Regions from separate parts of the Bacillus sp. UNCCL81 genome, predicted to be linked through region 2. Evidence: predicted binding sites of a transcription regulator. Region 2 holds the regulator's gene; the other holds the start of a gene.

The links. The regulator Rex, encoded in region 2, represses fermentation and respiration genes when NADH is low (regulators of the CRP and FNR family bind a similar motif). The targets are predictions, from matches to a motif close to TTGTGAAATATTTCACAA.
Region 1: pflB (formate C-acetyltransferase) is a predicted target of Rex. The motif match lies at 4,915-4,932, and genes of this name have one in related genera.

What each region holds. Positions count from the first base shown of each region.
Region 1 covers NZ_FOMF01000005.1:410,477-418,546, reverse strand. Annotated here, with positions in the region: gene BM319_RS13770 (amidohydrolase) at 1-191, shown strand, start outside; gene BM319_RS13765 (GNAT family N-acetyltransferase) at 510-1,070, shown strand; gene BM319_RS13760 (YfhE family protein) at 1,139-1,264, shown strand; gene BM319_RS13755 (hypothetical protein) at 1,371-1,550, opposite strand; gene pflA (pyruvate formate-lyase-activating protein) at 1,729-2,478, opposite strand; gene pflB (formate C-acetyltransferase) at 2,575-4,800, opposite strand; gene BM319_RS13740 (ATP-binding protein) at 5,186-6,079, shown strand; gene BM319_RS13735 (vWA domain-containing protein) at 6,099-7,976, shown strand.
Region 2 covers NZ_FOMF01000023.1:10,757-18,826, forward strand. Annotated here, with positions in the region: gene BM319_RS23885 (peptidoglycan recognition protein family protein) at 1-270, opposite strand, end outside; gene BM319_RS23890 (hypothetical protein) at 418-819, opposite strand; gene BM319_RS23895 (ATP-dependent DNA ligase) at 1,052-1,903, shown strand; gene groL (chaperonin GroEL) at 2,324-3,949, opposite strand; gene groES (co-chaperone GroES) at 4,009-4,293, opposite strand; gene BM319_RS23910 (CPBP family intramembrane glutamic endopeptidase) at 4,568-5,239, shown strand; gene BM319_RS23915 (redox-sensing transcriptional repressor Rex) at 5,281-5,907, opposite strand; gene BM319_RS23920 (ABC-F family ATP-binding cassette domain-containing protein) at 6,069-7,994, shown strand.

The DNA.
Region 1 (8,070 bases), on a different contig from region 2:
CTGAGCTCGAAGCTTTAAAAGCAATTACGATTAATCCAGCAAAAAATCTTAATTTATCTCATAGAATTGGTAGCTTAGAAATTGGTAAAGATGGTGATGTAGTATTATGGTCCCATCATCCGTTTCATTATATGGCTAAACCATTACTCACTGTCATAGATGGTAGAATTGTGTATAAAAATATCGAATAATTTTAGTTTGCAATTTGAACAAAATCGTTTATTATAGTATAGTAAGAACGTTTGCGGTAAATTAAATAGAAAGTGTGAAAACACTTTTCTTATATAGTATTTTAACGGGAAAGGCAAATGGTGAGCCACCAGTAAATCGCTGGTCCTAGTGGGTTCGATTCCCACCCCGAAATTTTAGGGTGCATTAAAAAATTATTCATAATTTATTCATAGTTAATGCACTTCACAGGACTTTAAATTTTATTGTTTTAGTCCTCACAAAAATTTCGCGGGTGGCGTAACCTTCTTTCGCTACCCTTATTATGAGGAGGAGTAGAGATGCTGAAACAGCGAGATTTACAAGATTGTTCTGTACTTTTTGAACTTATGGTGCATCCTGATGTCTTTCCCTTTGTGCGCCATAAAGCAAATTCGTACGAAGAATTCTTATTTATCACAAAACAAGCAATCGAACTAGAAGAACAAGGAAAAATGATATCAAGAACAATCTTAGATGAGTGGGGTAACCCTATTGGTAACATTTCTTTACATGATATTGAAGATGGATATGGCTTTTTAGGAACTTGGTTAGGCAAACCTTTTCACGGAATGGGTTATAATAAACCAGCAAAAGACGCTTTCTTCCATGAGTTATTTCACGATTTAGGAATCAACTCTATTTTTATGCGTATTCGTAAAGTGAATAAACGTTCTTTTTATGCTGCAAGTAAACTACCATACGCATCATTAGCAAATGAATCACGTAAATGTCTATATGATGAAATAAATCAAAATGAAGAAATTTACGATCTATTTGAAATTACTAAAGACAATTATTTATTGCATACAATGCGTGAAGATTACCAACAACATGAAGTTACACATTTAAAAGAAGCATAATTAAGTATATCAGCCACAAAAAATGGAGAGACTTACTAAGGATTTTATAACTTAGCGAGGTGTTTTTTGTGGATAAACGAAAAGATAAAACGAGACGTAATTTAAGTTCTACTCAAGAAGTATTATATGCAAAAGAATTTAAAAGAGCTGATCGTGCTGCAGGTTATACTAATTTTAATGGCATAGGCAAATAATTTTATTCAAAAAGGCTTTCTTAGGAAGCCTTTTTTGTTTTTCTAGAATAATTTTATAACGAGTAATGCTCCGTATAACTATCTTGCAAAATTTACAATATCTTATTTAAATTTCACTTGATTCAATAATATAAACCGAAGACGGTCTAACATAATATTCCTTACTAAGTTTTTCTTTTATTCGATGCATTTCATCTTCAATTTTTTCTCCTCGAACAAAAGATCCCCCTTCGATTCCATTCTGATCATCTAGTAAAACATACCAAGAAAATCGAAACTCCTTCATAAAAATTCACCCTTTTAAAATAAGAAACTATAAATAACTATTTTTCATTATATTCACTAACCTCAAATTTATTTTAGTCAATCGTCTAAATAATCATAAAAAGCTTCTAAAATAAACTGTCCTTTAAATGTTAGACGCCTACTAACATTTAAAGGACAGTTCAAAGTAATTAGTCTTATTAACAAGTTTGCAATTCTTTCTTTTGAGTTAATAGTTGATAAGCCTGATTAACACTTTCATTTGATGGTGGTTGAATATCTTTTAAGGGATATTTTAATCCTAATGCTTCCCATTTATAGACTCCTAATTGATGATATGGTAAAATTTCTACTTTTTCCACGTTACTTAAAGTCTTTATAAAGCCACCTAGTTTTATTAGATCAACTTCAGAGTCGGTGATTCCAGGAACTAATACATGTCTAATCCAAACCGGGATATTTCTATTGTCCAAGTATTTAGCAAAGCATTTAATCTGCTCATTTGATTTTCCCGTAAGTTTTATATGTTTTTTTCCATCAAAATGCTTTAAATCTAATAAAACTAAATCAGTGTATTCTAATACTTCGTCTAATTTTAATAGAAAGTTTGGATCAGTACTGAAACATCCACCAGATGTATCAATCGTTGTATGAATCCCATTTTTTCTACAAGATTTAAACAGTTCTAATAGAAAGTCTAATTGTAATAATGGTTCTCCACCACTAACCGTAACCCCACCTCCAGATGATCTCATAAATGGGATATAGGTCTTGATATCCTTTATTACTTGATCAACTGACATTTCTTTACCTGCTCCAATTTTCCACGTATCTGCGTTATGACAATATTGACATCTTAATAAACATCCTTGAGTAAAGATTACATATCTAAGACCTGGTCCATCGACAGTTCCACAAGTTTCTATTGAATGTATATTTCCTGAAACCATTGTCATTCTCCTCTGAACTAATTTTTTCCTTACTTACCAAAAAACATTAAAGCCTAGAGAAGTATGTCCCCCACTAGGCTTTAAACACAGTGATTTTTACATAGAACCGTGGAAAGTTCTATTTATTACGTCAATTTGTTGTTCCCTAGTTAGTTTTATGAAGTTAACTGCATAACCTGAGACTCTTATCGTTAATTGCGGATATTCTTCAGGATGTTCCATCGCATCCATTAATGTTTCTCGATTGAACACATTTACGTTTAAGTGATGGCCACCTTTTTCCGTATATCCATCTAACATTGCTACTAAGTTTAATATTTGTGTACTCTCGTCCTTACCTAAAGCTTTTGGAACGATTGAAAAAGTATTTGAAATTCCATCTTGTGCATCCTCGTAAGGTAATTTCGCTACAGAACTTAATGATGCTAGCGCTCCATTTGTATCTCGTCCATGTAACGGATTGGCACCTGGAGCAAATGGTTCACCTGCTTTTCTTCCGTCTGGTGTATTACCCGTCTTTTTACCATAAACAACATTAGACGTAATCGTTAACACTGATGTTGTATGAATTGAATTACGATATGTTTTATGCTTTCTTACTTTTGCCATAAAGCTTTCAACAAGTTCTACAGCAATATCATCTACAAGATCATTGTTGTTCCCGTATTTTGGATACTCTCCCTCAATTTCAAAATCAACAACGATTCCATTCTCATCGCGAATTGTTTTAACATTTGCATGCTTGATAGCTGATAATGAATCAGCACAAACTGATAATCCTGCAATACCTGTTGCCATTGTACGTTTTATATTTGCATCATGTAACGCCATTTCAATTCGTTCATAGCTATATTTATCATGCATAAAGTGGATACAATTTAATGTGTTAACATATAAGCCTGCTAACCAATCTAATAAAACGTCGAACTTAATTTTTACTTCTTCATAGTCAAGATACTCAGATGTAATTGGAGCATACATAGGTGCTACCTGAGCTTTTGACTTTTCATCTTTACCACCATTAATCGCATATAACAATGCTTTAGCAAGATTTGCACGTGCACCAAAGAATTGCATTTGCTTACCGATTGTCATAGCGGAAACGCAACATGCAATGCCATAATCATCACCATATTCCGGACGCATGATATCATCATTTTCATATTGAATTGAGCTAGTTTTAATTGACATTTTTGCGCAATATTGTTTAAATCCGACTGGTAGTTTTGATGACCAAAGGACAGTTAAGTTAGGTTCTGGAGCTGGTCCTAGGTTATCTAAAGTATTTAAAAAACGGAATGAGTTCTTTGTTACAAGTGGACGACCATCTATTCCTATTCCACCGATTGACTCTGTTACCCAAGTAGGATCGCCAGAAAATAATTCATTATAATCAGGCGTACGAGCAAACTTGACTAATCTCAGTTTCATTACAAAATGATCGACTAATTCTTGTGCGTCTTGTTCAGTTAAAGTACATTCTTCAAGATCTCTTTCTATATAAATATCCAAAAATGTTGAAACTCGCCCTAAGCTCATAGCTGCTCCATTTTGTTCTTTTATTGCTGCTAAATAGCCAAAATATAACCATTGGAAAGCTTCTTTTGCGTTTGTCGCAGGTCTAGCAATATCAAACCCATGTTTTGTTGCCATTTGTTTTAATTCATTTAATGCACGGATTTGTTCATTTAGTTCTTCACGATCCCTTATTACTTCTTCTGACATAACACTTGTTGTTTTATTTAAAGTATCAATTTTATCGTTGATCAGTCGATCTACACCATATAACGCTACCCTTCTATAGTCACCAATAATTCTTCCACGACCGTAAGCATCAGGTAGACCAGTAATCACACCCGAACGTCTTGCTGCTTTCATTTCTGATGTATAGGCATCAAATACGCCTTGATTATGTGTTTTTCGATATTCTGTAAATATTTTACTTATTTCATCATCAACCTTATATCCATAAGACTCGCATGATGCTTCAGCCATTCGAATTCCACCAAATGGTTGTAATGATCTTTTAAACGGTTTATCTGTTTGGAATCCAACAATTTGCTCTAATTCTTTCTCTAAGTATCCTGGTTCGTGTGAAGTAATCGTAGATACAATTTTCGTATCCATATCTAAAACTCCGCCATTTTCGCGTTCTTCTTTAGATAATTTAAGTACTAGATCCCATAGTTTGTTAGTTGCATCTGTTGGGCCTAAAAGAAAAGAGTCATCCCCAACATAAGATTTAACATTTTTTTGAATAAAGTCCCTTACATCAATCGTTTGTTCCCATCGTCCAGTTTCAAATTGTCTCCATTGTTCCATCGTATTACTCCTCCTCTTCTGCATATAATACAGAAAGTTAATTAAGTATATAACAGATTACATATCTAATTTAACATACGATGAACCGAAACAATCCTTTGTATTATGAACATATTGTGAAACATTGAACAAAGTGGTTAAAAAGTTAACTCATATAAACACTTAATTCTTTCCACTAAATTACAGTTGCTTCATATATATAGTAATTCACTCTGAAAACTTTCCTGTTAAACGACAAACTGTTATACTCAAAAGATAGTAACTGTATTAGCAAAATCTTAAAAATATGTGGACAAGACATTCACAATTCAAATATGCGATAATACTATGGTTAATACACAAATGAATAGTCCAATTGAACAATGTTTATATAAAGGAGTAATTTATGAATACAAAACTAAATCTTTCTAGTTCGATTAATGAAAAATTAAATTTAATATATAATGAACAAATTCAAAAAGTTCTAAAAGAAGAGCAATTATTAATCGGAACAAAACAATATGTTTCTCAAGATAAAACGATTTTAGAAGATGCTATTACTGCCCTTCTACTTGGTAAAAATATATTATTAAAAGGTCCAACAGGAAGTGGTAAAACGGTTTTAGCAGAGACTCTTTCAAAATTGCTTTATCAACCGATGCACAGCATAAACTGTTCAGTCGATTTAGATTTAGAAGGTATAGTTGGATACAACACAATTGCCTCTAATACGAACGGATCTGAAGTAGTATTCATCGATGGACCTTTAATGAAAGCAATGAAAAAAGGTCATATTTTATATATTGATGAAATTAACATGGCTAAACCAGAAACATTACCATTACTACATGGTGCACTTGATTATCGAAAAATGATTACAAATCCATTTACTCAAGAAGTAGTAAAAGGTGACGAAAACTTTAGAGTAATCGCCGCAATAAATGAAGGATATGTAGGAACAAGCGAATTAAATGAAGCTTTAAAAAATCGCTTCATTATCATAGATGTTCCATATATTAATGGGGAATCATTACTTCAGTTATTAAAAGATGAATCTGAGCTAAAAGATGAAGAACTACTGAAGAAATTCACAAACTTTTCAAGTGATTTAATTCCATTAGCAAGTGAAGGCAGAATTAGTGAAGATGCAGCAAGTATTCGCGGTGTTCTTGACGCATGTGATTTATCTGTTCATATACCAGTGCTTCGAGCAATTGAACGCACAATTATCGCTAAATTAAGTGATGACATTGAGCGCGAGACTGTTAGAGAACTAGCTGAAAGTTATTTTCTTTCTTGAAATGAGTGATGATTAACATATGAAACAAATCATTTTTAACAATAAAAAAATCGACGCTTCTACTTTTCTTCAAATGGAAAATTTATCAATTTCTCTTTCGAAAGATCGTAGTTCATTTTTAGAATTTGATTTTCAGGCGTATTACGACGATGAAGAACAAAAATTTACTGTAAGTCATTTTTGGGATACACAAGAGCATAATACACAGTTACAAGGTTTGAAATCAGATGTTTACTTAAAAGCTTTAGGTAATAAACATTACTCAGATTTTAGTGAATTCAAAGATACATTAAAGGAATTACAAGAAACTCATTTAAAAAGTTTTTTCACACAATTGTTTGTCCTTCTTGAGGATATCCGACTTGAAGAGTTGATTATTCATCAAAGACCAGGTACAAGACAATTATTTTCTACGAGAAAAAAAATATATAGACATTATTTTCAATCACAATTCAAAGCAAATGAAATGCGTAATTTCCATTTAGATCAGTTGTTTTGTTTAATTTATCTTTCACTTACTTCTACTCAATTAACTTATCAAACGAATGAACAACTAGAGGATATTTTACCCATCCTCTTCCAAGTGTTTGAAGCGAAGAAAACAAGTGATATTTCTTCTATTGTATTTAGAGTGAAGCAGAGATTACTCTCACAATATAAGGAAGATATGATTCACACATATTTTGGCTATTTACCGTTAAATAAAATTAACGAATTAGCTTCATGTAATAGTAAGGTAAAAGAGCTTCAAAATGACGACCAACAAGAGGGTCTTGATGAAAGAAATAGCGAAGATGAAAGATTATCAACCTGGCATAGAGAAAGTAAAAATAATGAAACAGATGATAATTTTTTACGATTTGAAGTTGAAAGTGGTACAAAAACTTCTATTAAAGCAAATTTTGCACGAGAAGAAGAGGCCGGCGATCAGGCAATTGCAAATGCATTTGGTTCCTCTAAACAAGGAGAGAATAAAAAGTCAAAACAAACTGATTCATATGAGGCTACGAATTCATCCTCTGCGCAGCAAAATCCTTTTGGTAAATACAATAGTAATGTTTCTATTAAATATAAAGAAGCAATTGGGCAAACAGTTACTGAAAAGAAACAGTATTCTACATTGTCTTCAATGGTATCTAAAGATGTTAAAGAACTAAGAAAAACGATTGAAAAATCATTAGAAAATAAACAAAATGCACCTACTGATAAATACTATGGTAGGTTAAATAAAAAATGGATTCGACTTTTCACAGATGAAAATCCTAAAATGTTTTATAAAAAACAAACTGAATCGAAAGAATTAGATGCTGTATTTTACTTACTAGTAGATTGCTCGGGATCGATGTTTAATAAAATGGATGAAGTGAAAAAAAGCGTCATTTTATTCCATGAAACATTAAAACAATTAAAAATCTCTCATAGCATTAGCGGCTTTTGGGAGGATGCTTCAAATGCTACAAAAGAAAACAAACCAAATATTTTACATCAAGTCATTCCGTTTTCAAGCTCTTTATCACCTTCTGTAGGTCCAAATATCATGCAGCTTCAAGAAGAAGAGGACAATCGTGACGGCTTAATGATTCGAATTGTTTCAGAAGAACTAGCTAAACGTTCGGAAAAGCATAAGTTTTTACTCGTATTTACAGACGGCGAACCTTCAGCATTAGATTATTTCCAAGATGGGATTATCGATACGCATGAAGCAGTTAAACAAGCTAGAAAACTTGGAATTGAGGTAATCGGTACATTCATTGAGGAAGAAGAACATCAAGAAGAAACTTCACAATTAATGAAAAATATTTATCAGCACCATTACTTAATCGCTTCAAATGCAGAAGATTTAAGACTACAATTAAAACCAATGTTAAAAAAGTTATTATTAAGAAGCATAGAATAAGATAGTTGTCCATAAGATGAAAAGAAATAGGTTTACTAGTAACCTATTTCTTTTTATTTTATAAGAAGTTAGAATATTTTGTCGAACAGATTTA
Region 2 (8,070 bases):
ATTACTATTTCTTTCATAATGATCATTTGCATGATAAGCTACTTCATCAAGCGGAATAATACAGATTGCCTCTTTCGAATCAACAAAAATATGAGCAGATGCATATGTTTTATTTTTAATCGCTATACCGTTAAAATACCTTTGGTGACTTTGTGCACTTGCCCCCGGATTGGCTGTCCAATGCAGCACAATTTTTCTAACTTCTTTCAATTTTATTGACGGCCTCGTATACTTGTTCATCGAAATATAATCATTTCTCCAAGTTGCCAAAATTAGCACTCCTTTTCAATATTGGCATGTCCAAACAATTTCCATCCGAATACTTGGACATGTATATTAATACAGTATTCTAAAAGATAAAATTCGTTACATAAAAAAAGAGAGTATTAGATACTCTCTCGGAATACTTGATACTAATTACTTTTTTAGTGGTTTAACATAAATTGCTTGTGAAGAATTAACAGATATACATCCATCCAAATCCTTCTCTTTTAACAATCCCAAATTAATAGCAGACTTGATCTTATCTCCATCTGGTTTTCTTACAATTTGTATTAAATCAGTCAAGTTTAGTTCTTCTAATTTATGAATTGTCTTATCTTCATTAAATTTCTCTTTTTTTCTTATGATTCGTTCAAGTTTTAAATTATTAATAATTAGTTCACCTTTTTCATTCATTCCAACTTGATGATCAAAGTATCCATGAAAAATCTTTTGTAATTCTTCTAACTGATTTTCAATATCTTTCTTTTTTTGACTCAAATCATAGTACTCGTTCAACATCGGTTCGGTAATTTTGAAATTATTTTTCCTCCCCATTTCATAACACCACTTTTCATTAGAAGATAATTAATCTTATTGTGAAATTAGACGAGTTATGACTTGAAATACATTAGAAATAAAAGTACATTAACTAGTGGAAGACTAAAAATAGAATGAATTATTGCTATAAAAGAAAATAAGAAAATTTATGTTATTTATATATATCAAATCAAAAAGAAAGGAATCTTGATTATGTTGAAAAGCAACAATCATGATAGCGAAATGAAAAATGTTTATTGAACCAATGCTATTACAAAATGCTGATAAACCATTTGACTCTGATCAACATTATTTTGAATTGAAATCAAATGGTGTTCGAATGATGCTTGAAAGGCAAAATGGAAAGAATAAACTTTTTAATCGAAATGGTACGGAGATTACAGAGAGAATCCCTGAACTCGAAAATATCGAATTAGATGATTGTTACTTAGACGGTGTTTTAGTTTGTTATAATGACGGCAGAGAGGATTTTGAAGCTGCAACCAATCGAGTAAGTTTTATTCAAGAATACAAAATAATACAAGGAAGCAAACAATTTCCATTAACATATATCGTTTTTGATATTTTACGCCTTAAAAATAAAAACTTAATGAAAGAACCTTTATCTTATCGAAAAAAAATCCTTTCAGAAACTATAGTAGATCAAGAATCAATTAAAAAAAGTTTTTATATCGAGTCGGAAGGTGAGATGTTTTTTGAGCAAATTAAAACGCTCGGACTAGAAGGTATAGTAGCTAAATTAAAAGATTCCACTTATATACCAGCACATCGATCACTAAATTGGTTAAAGATCATTAACTGGAGATATAGTAACTACTATATAACGGGATATAAAAAACAAGGAATGGGATTATTAATCTCGGAATTAAAAAATGGTGAGTATGTAAATGTAGGGATAGTAGAGTTTGGGATGAATATCGGCCAAAAAACAGCTTTCTTTAGTCTAACCAAGCATATAAAAACTGGAGAAGACAAAAATTATATTTATGTAGAACCGTTAGTTCGATGTGTGATAAAAAGTAGAGGTCAATTAAATAGCGGAGAATTAATTGAACCAATTTTCCATGATTTTATCGTTTAAAAATAACTTTTTTTAAAGTAATGATCTACCCCCCTTTAAATGTAGAAAGTATTAGTAGCTTTTTACTTATATGAAGGGGTTTATTTTTTTCTATCTAAATATAAGCCATAATATGATCAACCAAAATGGTATAGAAAATAAAAGACCAAAAAGGCATCCTCTATATAAACCAAAATTCATCTAAATCATCCTTAAAAAGTTATTTGATATAATTGCAATATTGCATCAAAGATTTTCTGCTTTTATCAAATTTACTATACATATTTAAACGATATTTAGTCAATAAAGCCTTAGTCTTATTTAATTCAATTTCTCCAATCAAATACCTGTTAGTTATTCTCATTATCGACTACACCGATTGTAAAAGTCTTGCAATTATATGCAAAAAAAACCCTTGATTGCTCAAGGGTTTATTCTTTATTACATCATGCCGCCCATACCCATGCCGCCCATGTCAGGCATTGCTGGAGCATTTTTCTCAGGGATATCAGCTACTACTGCTTCAGTTGTTAAGAACATAGCTGAAACAGATGCTGCGTTTTGAAGTGCAGAACGTGTAACTTTAGTTGGGTCAACGATACCTTCTTCAATCATGTTTACCCATTGTCCGTTAGCAGCATTGAAACCAACGCCAACTTCCGCACTTTTTAATTTCTCAATAATTACTGATCCTTCTAGACCAGCATTTGTAGCGATTTGACGAACTGGAGCTTCAAGTGCACGTAATACGATGTTGATACCTGTTGCTACGTCACCTTCTGCTTCGATTGCAGCTACTTTATTATATACGCTCATTAATGCAGTACCACCACCAGCTACAATACCTTCTTCAACTGCAGCGCGTGTAGAGTTTAATGCATCCTCAATACGTAATTTACGCTCTTTTAATTCAGTTTCAGTTGCAGCACCAACTTTGATTACTGCTACACCACCAGCTAATTTAGCTAAACGCTCTTGTAATTTTTCGCGATCAAATTCAGAAGTAGTTTCTTCTAATTGAGCACGGATTACGCCGATACGTCTTTGGATTGCTTCAGTTTCACCAGCACCTTCAACGATTGTAGTGTTTTCTTTTGTTACTACAACTTTTGAAGCACGACCTAATTGAGTGATGTTAGTTGTTTTAAGATCTAATCCTAATTCTTCTGTAATCACTTCACCGCCAGTTAAGATCGCGATATCTTCTAACATTGCCTTACGACGGTCACCGAAGCCAGGAGCTTTAACAGTAACTGCATTGAACGTACCACGTAATTTATTTACGATGATTGTTGCTTGTGCTTCGCCTTCAACATCCTCAGCAATGATTAATAGTGGTTTACCTTGTTGAACAACTTGCTCAAGTACTGGTAAAATTTCTTGAATGTTTGTTACTTTTTTATCTGTGATTAAAATATATGGATTTTCTAATTCAGCGACCATTTTCTCTGAATTTGTAACCATGTAAGGAGAAGAGTATCCACGGTCAAATTGCATACCTTCAACTACTTCTAATTCAGTTGTGAAACCTTTTGATTCTTCAAGAGTAATAACTCCATCGTTACCAACGCGCTCCATTGCTTCAGCAATTAATTGTCCAACTTCTGGATCCGCTGAAGAAATTGCAGCAACTTGTGCGATTGACTCTTTACCTTCAATTGGTTTTGAGATTGTTTTTAATTCTTCGATTGCTACAGCAACTGCTTTTTCGATACCTTTACGGATACCCATTGGGTTTGCACCAGCAGTTACGTTTTTAAGACCCTCACGAATCATAGCTTGAGCTAAAACTGTCGCAGTTGTTGTACCGTCCCCAGCAACATCATTCGTTTTGCTAGCAACTTCTGCAACTAATTTTGCACCCATATTTTCAAATGCATCTTCTAATTCGATTTCTTTTGCGATTGTAACACCATCATTTGTAATTAATGGAGAACCGAATTTTTTCTCAAGAACTACGTTACGTCCTTTTGGTCCTAAAGTTACTTTTACAGCATCAGCTAAAGCGTCTACACCACGTAACATTGCGCGACGTGCTTCTTCACCAAATCTAATGTCCTTTGCCATGAAAATGACCTCCTTATAATATAAAAAATATATTTTTTAATTTAAGTATTATTATTTTATTAACCTATGATTGCAAGTATATCGTTTTCGCGAAGTACTAAGTATTCAGTACCACCGTACTTAACTTCTGTTCCTGAATATTTAGAGAAGATAATGCGGTCACCTACAGATACTTCTAAAGCTACGCGCTCACCATTTTCAAGTACTCGGCCAGTACCTACTGCAACAACTTTGCCTTCTTGTGGCTTTTCTTGTGCACTACCTGGTAACACGATACCACTAGCAGTTTTTTCTTCAGACTCAACAAGCTCAATTACAACACGATCACCTAATGGCTTTAACATGTGTAATACCTCCTCAATAATCAAATCATTATTTTTTAGCACTCATGTATATTGAGTGCTAACACAATTATTAGTTTAAATAATATCAAAAAATTTTGCAAGCCCGAAGCAGGCACTTTTCTTGTCGAAATTTAATAAGTTTTTTTCTTTACAATCAAAAGTAAAATAAAAAGTGAAAATTTCTTTTAAGAAACATAAGAAACGAGTAAAATAATGTACGTGTTGTTATAAACCTTTGGGTTCTGAAAAATATCAACACAAAGGAGCTATCGTATTGAAAACTAGAGATTTATGGATTTTATTAACGTATGTCGTTCTTCAATATTCAGCGGTATTTGGAGTGCCCTATTTATTAAATAGTAACTTATACGCTGGAGTGGATCAGAAAACGGCTTCTCTTGAAGCAGTGGCATTATGGGGTTGTATTAGTTTCGTAACTGGATTAATTATTATCCTTATCTTATTACATAAGCCCATTTATGAAGGAATAAAGCATTTAAAAACTAATTATCGTACAATAATAAATTGGGTTGTTTTAGGTTACTTCATAACAATGCTAAATCAAATTGTTTGTAATTTAATTTTAATTTATGTGTTTCATTTACATAAGGGCTCAGAAAATACTCAAAATATCATAAACATTGCAAAGCTTAATCCGGCTTTTATTATCATCCCAAGTCTAGTTGCACCAATTTTAGAAGAGATTATTTTTCGTCGAATCATTTTTAAGAGGCTTTATAATCGTTTACCATTTATTATATCTGCTGGAATTAGTTCAGCGATCTTTTCGCTTATGCACGGTGACTTGCCCTTCTTTTTATCTTACTTTCTAATCGGTTTTGTATTTTGTTACTTGTATAAACGAACAAACTCAATTATGGTACCAATCTTAACACATATGTTAATGAACTCTTTTGTCGTTTTTCAGCAAATCAATTTACATTAAAAACCCCCAATTCTTTTGGGGGTTTTTGTATTAATATAAATTTATTGTTGTAAAAAATATGCCAATGTTTGCAGTTCAACTGCTAAGTCTATATGATGAATGCGAATATGTTCTGGTACACTAATTCGTGCAGGTGTGAAATTTAAAATACCTCTAATATTTTTTCCATTTAATCGATCAGCTATTGATTGTGCTACAGGTGCAGGAACAGTTAAAATAACGATTTGAATATCTTCATTCATAACTTCCTCTAGATTATCTAGATTATAAACGGGTACTCCACCTATTTCAGTACCAATTTTATTTGGATCAATATCAAATGCCATCTCAATTTTTGTATTATTATTTTTTATAAAATTATAGTGTAAGAATGCAGTTCCTAAATTACCAACACCAATTAATGCAACTTTCATAACTTCATGCTGGTTAAGCGCTTTCGAGAAAAAAGTTAATAAATAATTTACGTTATAGCCATAACCTTTTTTACCAAGTGCTCCAAAATAAGAAAAATCTCTTCTGATTGTAGCGGAATCTACCTTTACTGCTTCACTTAACTCTGCTGAAGAAACTCTTTGTTTACCTGATAAAGACAAATTCTTTATAAAACGGTAATATAAAGGTAGACGTTTAGCAGTAGCTTGTGGAATTTTAATTTGTTCCGAATCCATTTTTTAATCCCCCACTTACTGTAATTCTTTTTACTATGGTGTGTAATTTAACTTTATTTTAGTAATAAAGTACTTGTTCTAATGTAAAATATACACTATATTTAAGAATTTTGACAGTCTACAGTTACATACATAAAAAATTTTGCAATGAGGTGTTATCCATGATTCTTTTACAAGTAAATAATGTCTCAAAGTATTTTGGTAGTGACATTATACTTTCAAATATAAAATTAGAAGTTCAAACGAGTGATCGCGTTGCCATTGTTGGTCGAAATGGTGCGGGAAAATCTACATTATTGAAAATCATAGCAGGTGAAATATCTTATGATGGCGGTGAAATAAATAAACCTAAAGATGTTACTGTAGGCTACCTAGCCCAAAACACTGGTTTACAAAGCAATCAAACGATTTGGGAAGAATATTATTCTGTTTTCAATCATTTAGTAGAGATGCAAGACAATATGAGAAAATTAGAAGTTAAAATGACAAGAGAGGATGTCTATTCTAACCAAGCCGTTTATGACAAGGTTATGAATGAATATGATCATCTTCAATATACTTTCAAAGAAAACGGTGGTTACCAGTTTGAAGCAGATATTCGTTCAATTATTAGTGGTTTAGGTTTTAGTAATGAAGATTACGAAACAAAAATTTCTTCGTTAAGTGGTGGACAAAAAACAAGACTGGCATTAGGTAAGCTATTGTTGACGAAGCCTGACTTGTTAATTTTGGATGAGCCTACTAACCATTTAGATATTGACACTCTTAGTTGGTTAGAGCGCTACTTACAGTCATACCCTGGTGCAGTATTAATCGTTTCCCACGATCGATATTTCCTTGATCAAGTTGTTAATATTGTTTATGAAATATCTAATCATAAGCATCAACGATTTGTTGGTAATTATAGTAAGTACCTTGAGCTAAAGGCAGCTCAATATGAACAAGAGTTAAAACAGTTCGAAAAGCAACAAGAGGAAATCTCTAAACTTGAAGATTTTGTGCAGCGTAATATTGCACGTGCATCAACTACAAAAAGAGCTCAAAGTCGTAGGAAACAATTAGATCGAATGGTTCGATTAGACAGGCCACTTGGAGACGAGTCTTCTGCTAATTTTTCATTTGCAATTGAAAAACAAAGCGGTAATGATGTGTTGTCTGTACAAGATTTATTTATTGGCTATGATCGTATCCCAACAATTGATCAGCCGATGAGATTCGTTCTGAATCGAGGCGATAGTGTCGCATTAGTCGGTCCAAATGGTGTTGGTAAATCGACATTACTTAAAACAATTATTGGAGATTTAGAAAAATTACAGGGTACGATTGATTTTGGTGCAAATGTTTCAGTTGGTTATTATGATCAAGAGCAAGCAAAACTAACTTCTAATAAAAGAGTTTTAGATGAACTTTGGGATGATTATCCATTAAAGGCCGAACAAGAAATCCGAACAATATTAGGTAATTTTTTATTTTCTGGAGATGATGTAACAAAAATTGTTACTTCTTTAAGTGGTGGAGAAAAGGCAAGATTAGCTTTGGCTAAGCTTATGATGAAAAAAGCTAATTTCCTAATTCTGGATGAGCCTACTAACCACTTAGATCTAGATAGTAAAGAAGTATTAGAAAATGCTTTATTAGATTACCCTGGAACTATTTTATTTGTTTCTCATGATCGTTACTTTATGAACAGATTATCCACAAAAACTTTTGAACTAGCAAAAGCAGGATTATCAATTTATTTGGGTGATTATGACTATTACCAATTTAAGAAAAACGAAGCATTTGAAAAAGAACAAGCAGAAAAAGAGGCTACATTCTCACAAGTTAAACAAACTTCTCAACCAGTTTCTGATTATCAACAAGACAAAGAATTGAAGAAAAAAATCCGTCAAACTCAGCGCCGTATAGAGGAAATTGAGAGTAATATATCGCAAATTGAGCTTGATATAGAGACGATTGAACTAGAATTATGTAAGCCAGAGGTTTACGGTGATTTTCAATTAGTACAAGAATTAACAATTAAGAAAAATGATATCGAAGCTAAGTTAATAGACCTAATGGAAGAATGGGAAAACTTACAAGAATAATGTCTAAACGGATAAGCTTTTTGCTATCCGTTTTTTCTTATCTACATATTTATCCACATATATTCAATTATTATTT